Regions from separate parts of the Dehalobacter restrictus DSM 9455 genome, predicted to be linked through region 1. Evidence: riboswitches for the same ligand, from Rfam matches in the RefSeq annotation. Region 1 holds a riboswitch; each other region holds the start of a gene.

Region 1 (2,205 bases):
ATTCGGAAAACAATGATTGCTTGCGTCCAATCCGTATATTACATAATCTTCTCCGTATTTAGAAAAACTGCTCCCGAATCCAAATGATACCGTATGCGCTAGTCCACGATACCTCAAAGACGGTGCTGAATCTATTCCCAGAAGATTAAATCCCCAACTGTTTAACCGCTCCGCAGTATTTTCTGCCCATTCTTCCTCAGAACCATAGATGCTTTTTACATTCTGTTCATAAGGGGAATAACCCAATGCCTCTGAGTAAATTCCTTTATATGTCATTCTCTGTGTTCCGACGGCAATAAATCCATTCCCATTAGGCGCAATCACCCACCATTTATCCCCTATTTTTTGGGTATGAAAAAATCCCGTTTTTTTACCGCTTATCGTCGTATCTGTTTCGATTTTAAGCTCAGGATATGAGCTAACTGCATTAACTTCATAAACTTTTTTATTTATTGTGCATTTTGCGTTATCGTACTTTGTTTCTACGGCCGCACTTGTCAGAGCAGGAATTCCTTTCTTTGTACAATTCTCCGAAGAAAAAATATATTCTTTCTCCCATATTTTTTTACCATCTAACTCGCATACTACCCCTGTAATTGATTTATTATTTAAACTTATCTTGAGCACATACGGCTGGTTATATTTCCACTCAATTCCATCTCCTACGTATGAACCAACTTTTAGTTTTGTCTCCCCATAATCTTGCACACACCATTGCCCATTAAACATTTCTTGAAGTTCAATATAATGCATTTCATTTTTAGCCTCAGGCCCTTCAACAAGTGCTAACGACCAATAATTATTATTGTCTGAATAAACTGATATCCCCGCCGACTTATACTTATCCCCTTGCGATACTTGAATAGTAACTTCAGATTCAAAAGTCAAATCAGTCCCAACGGTAGAATCATATTTAGCAAAGCTCTTTTTCAATGAATTATTTTCGAAACAACCATTATTTACTTCCCAAGATATATCGTCAGTGATCCACTGAGGGCTACCATCACTTCCAGCAACGTAGGCGGAGAAATCATCCTGCAATCTTTGACTGCTTACACTGGGTTCACTTCCAGCTAGTGTTGTTGGTGCCACTAAAACTAATATTAGGCTTATCGTGATTAACATTTTGATTGTTTTTCTTAAAATGTACATATTCTGTCCCTCTCCAAAACAAAAAACTTATTTTTGGTAACTGGCTGCCATTTTACAGGCCCTATAGCTTTGCGTCCCTGCTTTTCAACAGGTTTGCCATTGTCAGTAATAAGTTAGACAAAAACAAAAAACTTAATTTTGGTAACTGGCTGCCATTTTACAGGCCCTCTAGCTTTGCGTCCCTGCTTTTCAACAGGTTTGCCATTGTCAGTAATAAGTTTTTGTCCGATATTCATTTAATTAATAACTATCATATCTTCATTATTTAGTCAATAGTGTTTTTTATATTTTTTCTTTTGTCCTAATATATCTAAAAATAAGTAAAGCAATGATTCCAACAATTAAAACGTATAAACCCACGAATAAATATACGCTAAACGAAGTAACTGTCACTTTACAAGTATCTGATATACTCTTATCTTCTGTACTAACCCTTATGAAAACTGTTCCTGGAGATAAGCCTTTGACCACTCCATCATTAACTGAGGCTATTTGCGGGTTATCTGACGTCCAATTTATTGTTTTATTAGAAGCGTTTGTAGGTATAATTAACGCTTCTAACTTCCGGGTCTGACCGACCTTGATAAATAACTCCTCGGGACTTATTTTAATATTTGTCACCTTTATGTCGTCCAAACTTGTATTTGGATTCTCATCAGCGACAGTTTTTGTAATATTCACCTTAACATTATCAAATTGCGCTTCAAAGGCAGCTGTCGTTAGCGAGGGGATACCTGTTTTAACACAATTATCAGGTTTAAATAGATATTTTGTTTTCCAAATCAAAGAGCCATCCAATTCATATACAGCACCCGTAATACTCAATTCATTTAGAGTTATTTTTAATCGATAAGGGTGATTATAGTCCCAATGTAAGCCACCTGGCTGCAAAGTTCCTGTTTCTAATTTTGTATCTCCCCTTGACTCGGCACACCATTTGCCATTAATCATTTCCTCAAGTTCTACATAGTGAGTATTCTTGTCCGGTGCCTCAACTAAGGCTAAATGCCAGTAATTCTCATGATCTGTATAGACAGCTATTCCTGCAATTTT
Region 2 (2,205 bases), 640 kb from region 1:
CAGAGAAAGACGTAAGAAATTATCGAAATGTTGCAATCGTATCCGATAAATTTGTGGAAAATATGTTTCCGGATGGCACTGATCCGCTCTCCCAAGACGTAAAAATATATAAGACCAATTCTATTGAATTGTATACGATTATAGGGGTATATAAATATGAACAATCAAGTATGGGTCAGGTAAGCACGGCTTCAGAGGAAGATCTGTCCACTAATCTTTATATCCCGATATCCACAGCAAATCTGGATGCGTCCCAGAAGAACTATTCCCGAATTACGGTAGTGGCAAGCGGGGATACGGACGTACTGGCTTTTACAACCCAGCTGACGACTTATTTTGATAACCTTTATAAAAATAATTCAGTATGGGGTGCAAGGGTAAATAGTATGGAGACGCAGTTAAATTCAATTTTAAGTGTTATTAGTACGATTTCCTTAGCTATTGCGTTTATTGCCGGAATTTCTTTACTCGTCGGAGGAATTGGGGTAATGAACATCATGCTGGTATCTGTCACCGAGAGAACAAGAGAGATTGGTACCAGGAAAGCTTTAGGTGCCAAAAACTTTCACATCCAATTTCAATTTGTCACGGAAGCAGTCATCATTTCCGGCATCGGGGGGGGCATCGGCATTATTATTGGCACCCTGGTCGGCACGATTGTCTCTGTTGTATTAAAGGCTCCTGTGACAATATCCATACCGGTAACAATTATTAGTGTTTTATTTTCTATGGCGATCGGCGTATTTTTTGGTTTCTATCCGGCCAATAAGGCAGCTAAACTTGATCCCATTGAAGCGTTGAGATATGAATAATAGTTCCGTTAATAAACCTGTTTAGATTTGTTCTAAGCTCATTAAGAAAAGAACTGACATGATAAATAATAAATTGGTCAGCATTTTGAAACGATCTGTTATTGAATATGAAGTTGCATTGCTCTATAATTACCCGACCATGAGACGAAAGTCTCATTTTTTATACCCCATTGGTCTGGAATAAGTCCAAAAACATTGATTTTCAAAGTAATTCTGTACTATAATGGCCTCAGCCAAAACGATAATGGCAAATCCGTCGAAAGACGGAGACGCAAAGCCACGGGTCTAACACCGAAAGGTTATGACAGCCGGGCTACCGAAAGGGGTAGATAGAATGATCCGTAAGAAGATTCTCGTTTCAATTCTTTGTGTTTTTCTAATCATTGCGGTCGCTCCAACCTGTGTATTTGCTGAAACAACCACGGATGGAACCACAGTTATCGAGGATGTTTCAACGAGTACTCCTGGTACGCCCACAGAGCCCGCTACAGATTCAACAGCTGCTGACCCGACAACATACACGGCAACAACCGATTTAACGACGACTGATACTACAACAACAGATGCAGTAACAACCGACTCCACAATAACGGATTCCACCGTCCAGGCCTCGACAGCAGATGAAGCCGGCGTAACGCCGGACAGCTGGCTCTATTCACTTGAACAGATGATTGAAAGTGTCCAGGTTGCTGTAACTTTTTCTGATGAAGGAAAAGCGGAACTGCTCGTTGAGTTTGCCAATGAAAGGCTCGCCGAAGCGGAAATCATGTCCGAACAAAACCAGTTGGATTTGATGGAACAGGCTCTGAAAGCGTACTCGGATACGATAAAGAAAGCCAACTTCCAGGTACAGCAGATGATCGAAGACAACGAAGTAGCTGAAGGTACGGATACGACGGCTACAGACGCTGCTGCGGATGATGGGACCGTCACGACTTCCACAGATGAAACAGTCGCAGAGGACACGGCAGCAACTGACATAGAAGAGAATACGGTGATCAGCAATCTGCTTGCCAGCATTGAGCTTGTTCAACGCGATGCAGATAAAGTCGTCTTAAAAATCAGCGGCAATCTGACAGAAGATCAGGCTGAGATCATGCAGAATATCATCAAAGCCGAAGTTCAAAACACCATTGCGATCAAAGCTTATGTGGCTGCCAAAAAAGCCTATGGGGATGCGGTGCAGCAATTTGCAGCGGCCAAAGCAGAGTTGGGTGAAGCCCGTGCTTCAGGTGACGAGGCTGCCATTGCCGTTGCCCTGGAAAAAGTCGAACAGGCTGAACAGTACAAAAACGACATGCAGGAGCTCAGGAAAGATGTTCAGAAGATCAAAGTAGAGACGAATAAGGAAACGAAAGAAGTCCTAAAAGAGCAAACCCAAAACATAAAAGAA
Region 3 (2,205 bases), 990 kb from region 1:
CTCCTATTTTCAGCAGAGAGTATCTTCAAAAAGTCATGCAGGATCATATTTTGTATATGGTAGCGGAAGAAGAAGGAAAAATTATCAGTATTGCTTCGGCGGATCTTGACAAACAACACATGAACGCTGAAATAACTGATTGCGCCACTTATCCAAAGTATAGAGGCAGAAACATATTAAGCGAATTGATATTCCAACTGGAAACACACTTGAAACGCAATGGCTTTGCTACAGCATATAGCCTTTCAAGAGCTAACAATCTTGGAATCAACAGGTCTTTAAGCAAGCTGGGGTATATGTATCGGGGTAGACTAATCAACAACTGCCATATTTGCGGCGGTTTTGAAGATATGAATATTTGGGTAAAAACTTTAAAATAGTAAAATACTATTTTGTAAGTCAAGGGGAAGAAGATTTTTGAGAGATAGCCTGATTTGCTAAAGGATTATATTAAAAAACAAAATACTTAAGATAAATACCTGGACACTTCAGCATAAAGTGGATATATTCAGGGTATTCAAAAGAATAATTTTCTGTTATAATATAAAAGCTTAAGCAAAAATAACAATATATAGTTGTACAGGTTGATGCAAACTTCGTGAAAGTGAAGGACGCTAAAGCTATGGGTCTAAGGTTGCTTGTAAGTTGCTATGATTGCCAGGCTGCAAGTAATATGAACTTCTTGGGGGGGAGTAGTTCCGTTTTGGAGTACTCTCTTTTTTATATCTTTAATTTTCACTTGGGAGGATAGTACATATGAAACAAATGGGCATCGGACAAGCATTCAGAGCAAATTTTCTGGGTCATGCTCCGGACTGGTACAAAAGAACAATTCTTGCTTTTCTGGTGTTGAACCCTATTTTGATGGTTACCGCCGGTATGTACGTTACCGGGTGGGTGTTGATTGTCGAATTTATTTTTACCCTGGCAATGGCGTTAAAATGTTATCCGCTTCCTGCCGGTGGGCTTCTGGCGATCGAAGCCGTTGTGCTCGGACTTACTAACCCTCATATGGTCTATCACGAGGTTGAAATGAACCTGCCGGTTATTCTTCTTCTGATGTTCATGGTTGCCGGGATCTATTTTATGAAAGAAGGTCTTGTGTACCTGTTTTCCAAGCTCCTTACTAAAGTACACTCTAAAGTCGCGCTTTCATTCCTGTTCGCTGTACTGGGTGCGGTTCTTTCCGCGTTTTTGGACGCGCTGACCGTAACGGCAGTGATTATCGCCGTGGCCTATGGTTTCTATAGCATCTTCCACAAGTTTGCTTCCAGCGAAAAAGTATACGAAACGTATGACATTAATCACGACCATAGTGTTGATGAGAAACTTCATGAGGACCTGGACGAGTTTCGTGGTTTTCTGCGTAATCTTATGATGCATGGTGCTGTGGGCACTGCGCTGGGCGGAGCAATAACACTGGTTGGTGAACCGCAGAACCTGTTGATTGGCTCCATTATGCAATGGGACTTCGTAGATTTCTTTATACAATGTGCCCCTGTGTCTATCCCGGTATTGATCGTTGGTCTTCTGACCACCATTATCCTTGAAGTTACTAAGTTCTGGGGGTACGGCTACCAGCTTCCGGAATCTGTGAGAAATGTTATGGAAGATGATGTAAAAGTCAAAGATGCTGCCAGGAATATGCGCGGACGTGTGCGCCTGATTGTTATGGCTTTGTGCGGCGTTATGCTGATCTTCTCCCTGGCACTGCACTTGGCGGAAGTAGGTATTATTGGTCTTATGATTATTATCCTGCTTACTGCTTTCAACGGGGTTACTGAAGAAAAGCGCATCGGTCATGCGTTTGAAGAAGCATTGCCGTTTACTGCGCTGCTGGTCGTATTTTTTGCCGTCGTTGCGGTTATTCATGACCAGCATTTGTTTACGCCGATTATTCAATGGGTGCTGAACATGGAAGGGCAGAACCAGCTTGTGGCTTTCTTTGCGGCCAACGGTGTCCTTTCGGCAATCAGTGACAATGTTTTTGTGGCTACGGTATATATGACTGAAACACAGCAAGCGTTTGAAGCCGGAGCTATTGCGCTGGAGCAGTACAACAAGCTGGCAGTTGCCATCAACATGGGTACAAATATCCCTTCCGTTGCCACACCAAATGGTCAGGCGGCGTTTCTGTTTCTCTTGACTTCTGCACTTGCACCGCTGATTCGCCTGTCTTACGCTGAGATGGTAAAACTGGCTCTG
Region 4 (2,205 bases), 370 kb from region 1:
GAGATTTCTCCCTCCCGTCATTCCTCAGGTCAAGAATGATCTATCCTATCTTCAGCTGAGAAATGCCGGCATTGATGTAATCATGGATTTTATTCCGGGATGTCTTCAGGGGTTACGGCCTGAGCTCATTGACCGGATCGGTTATTGGAATGAGGAATGCGGGTATGGCGATGCTGAATTATCACCAAGGATTGTGCATTATACTCCTTTCAAAGTCGGCTTTGTCACGACCGTGGAAATTGATATGACCCAGTTCATCGGCTGTGACAAGTGTCAGGCCCAAAGCCTCTGCACGCTGAACAGAAGCATAAAAACCTGCTTTATGCTGGCCAAGCAAGCCAACAGTAACGAAAGCTTTGCCAAAAAGGCCAAATGGAAATACCTCGAAATATTTCAAGAGCTAGCCGATGGAAAAAGAACAGCCTATTGCACTTCACTTTTGGACCCTGCATCCCGGGAAGGGAATTTGTACCATGATGCCTGGGCACTCGAGAATTTTGAATATTATTTGAGAAGATCGAACTGATCTTTACAAAATATGAACGGAGATGCTATACTTCTTTTCTGGACACAATCCAGTTGATCAGGATTTTTCAGATTTGCAAATAAAATATAATATGATTTTTAATGTGTTGGGGCAAACTTCACGAAAGTGAAGGACGCTAAAGTTATGGGTCTAAATCAGGGAATTTGAAATGCATGCAATACAAAATGAATGGAATCCAAATGCATTTCCAGGATATTCTGACAGGATTGCCAGACTACAAGGATTTTGAACTTCTCAGGGAAGAGCAGTTCCTTTTATGGATCTGCTCTTTTTTATTTCAACTATTTTGGTATATTCTAACCGGTTAGGCCAATAAAAATTGACCACACTAATGATGGAGGTGCACGATTCATGACCTTGATTCTGACCCTTGTTATTTTTGTAGCTACGTATGCACTAATCGTAACGGAGAAAATCCCGCGGGCTGTCGCCGCGGCCCTCGGTGCCTGTCTCCTGATTCTTTTGGGTGTATTCCCGCAGGAAACTGCTGTGGAACACATCGACTGGAATACGCTGGGCTTACTTATCGGCATGATGATCATTGTCGATCTGACCAGACGTTCCGGTGTCTTCGGCTTTCTGGCTATTTGGGTCGCCAAGAAAGTCAAAGGCAATCCAATCAGACTGCTGATCTCTTTGGCTATACTGACTGCCGTTTTATCGGCTTTTCTGGATAACGTGACGACTGTTTTGCTGGTCGTTCCGGTTTCCATTGTGATTGCTGAAACCTTGAAATTAAACCCAATACCTTTTTTGATTACCCAGATTCTAGCCAGCAACATCGGGGGAACCGCGACCCTGATCGGTGATCCGCCGAATATCATGATTGCCGGACCGGCAGAGCTTACTTTTATGGATTTCATGGTGAACCTGGCACCTGTGACGATTGTGATCTTGGCTGTTACCCTATTGGGCTTTTATTTTCTTTATCGCCAAAAGCTAAAGACCGATAAGGAATCCATCGCCCTGCTGCTGTCGCAAAATGAATACGACTATATTAAAGACTGAGCCCAGCTCAAAAGAAGCCTGGCCGTGCTCGCTCTGACCATTGTCGGTTTTATGCTGCACGCCGTCATCCATGTTGAGACCGCTACGATTGCGCTGGCCGGAGGCATGCTGCTCATGGTGCTGAGCCATGAGGAACCGGAAGAGGTATTTCTGGCGATTGAATGGCCGACGATCTTCTTCTTTACCGGATTATTCGTTTTAGTTGGAGGATTGGTCGAAGTCGGCGTCCTGGATAAGATTGCTGAATGGAGCCTTGGGCTTACCGGCGGTGTACCGGTCGTCATGGCGATGCTGATTGTCTGGCTTTCCGCTATTTTTTCAGCTTTCGTCGATAATATTCCATTCGTGGCCACCATGATTCCGTTGATTCAAAAAATCAGGGTCCTCGGCGGGCTGACCCCAGAACAGCTCCAGCCGCTCTGGTGGTCTCTGGCTCTGGGCGCCTGCCTGGGCGGAAACGGCACAATTGTCGGTGCCTCGGCCAACGTCATTGTCTCAGGGATTGCCGAAAAAAACGGCTATACGATCAGCTACAAAAAATACTTCCTGATCGGATTTCCGTTCATGATTCTATCCATTGTGATCGCCTCGGCGTATATTTTGCTGCGGTACTATTAGATTCTTTCTCTCTCTTCAAAATGAGTATGAAG

Evidence for each region. A riboswitch is a leader RNA that binds a small molecule or an ion and turns the genes downstream of it on or off. The one in region 1 is predicted to bind cyclic di-GMP.
Region 2: it holds a riboswitch for cyclic di-GMP, as region 1 does, so the genes downstream of both, DEHRE_RS12460 (DUF5667 domain-containing protein) here and DEHRE_RS09360 (beta-galactosidase) in region 1, are expected to answer to the same signal.
Region 3: it holds a riboswitch for cyclic di-GMP, as region 1 does, so the genes downstream of both, nhaB (sodium/proton antiporter NhaB) here and DEHRE_RS09360 (beta-galactosidase) in region 1, are expected to answer to the same signal.
Region 4: it holds a riboswitch for cyclic di-GMP, as region 1 does, so the genes downstream of both, DEHRE_RS11170 (ArsB/NhaD family transporter) here and DEHRE_RS09360 (beta-galactosidase) in region 1, are expected to answer to the same signal.

Annotation. Positions count from the first base shown of each region.
Region 1 is NZ_CP007033.1:1,952,689-1,954,893, forward strand. Features, by position in the region: gene DEHRE_RS09360 (beta-galactosidase) at 1-1,125, opposite strand, end outside; cyclic di-GMP riboswitch class I at 1,185-1,260, opposite strand; cyclic di-GMP riboswitch class I at 1,290-1,365, opposite strand; gene DEHRE_RS14125 (Ig-like domain-containing protein) at 1,435-2,205, opposite strand, start outside.
Region 2 is NZ_CP007033.1:2,593,798-2,596,002, reverse strand. Features, by position in the region: gene DEHRE_RS12465 (ABC transporter permease) at 1-812, shown strand, start outside; cyclic di-GMP riboswitch class I at 1,049-1,133, shown strand; gene DEHRE_RS12460 (DUF5667 domain-containing protein) at 1,147-2,205, shown strand, end outside.
Region 3 is NZ_CP007033.1:958,490-960,694, reverse strand. Features, by position in the region: gene ablB (putative beta-lysine N-acetyltransferase) at 1-380, shown strand, start outside; cyclic di-GMP riboswitch class I at 579-670, shown strand; gene nhaB (sodium/proton antiporter NhaB) at 757-2,205, shown strand, end outside.
Region 4 is NZ_CP007033.1:2,323,250-2,325,454, forward strand. Features, by position in the region: gene DEHRE_RS11165 (glycosyltransferase family 2 protein) at 1-526, shown strand, start outside; cyclic di-GMP riboswitch class I at 627-712, shown strand; partial or broken gene DEHRE_RS11170 (ArsB/NhaD family transporter) at 899-2,173, shown strand; gene DEHRE_RS11175 (NADH-dependent [FeFe] hydrogenase, group A6) at 2,170-2,205, opposite strand, start outside.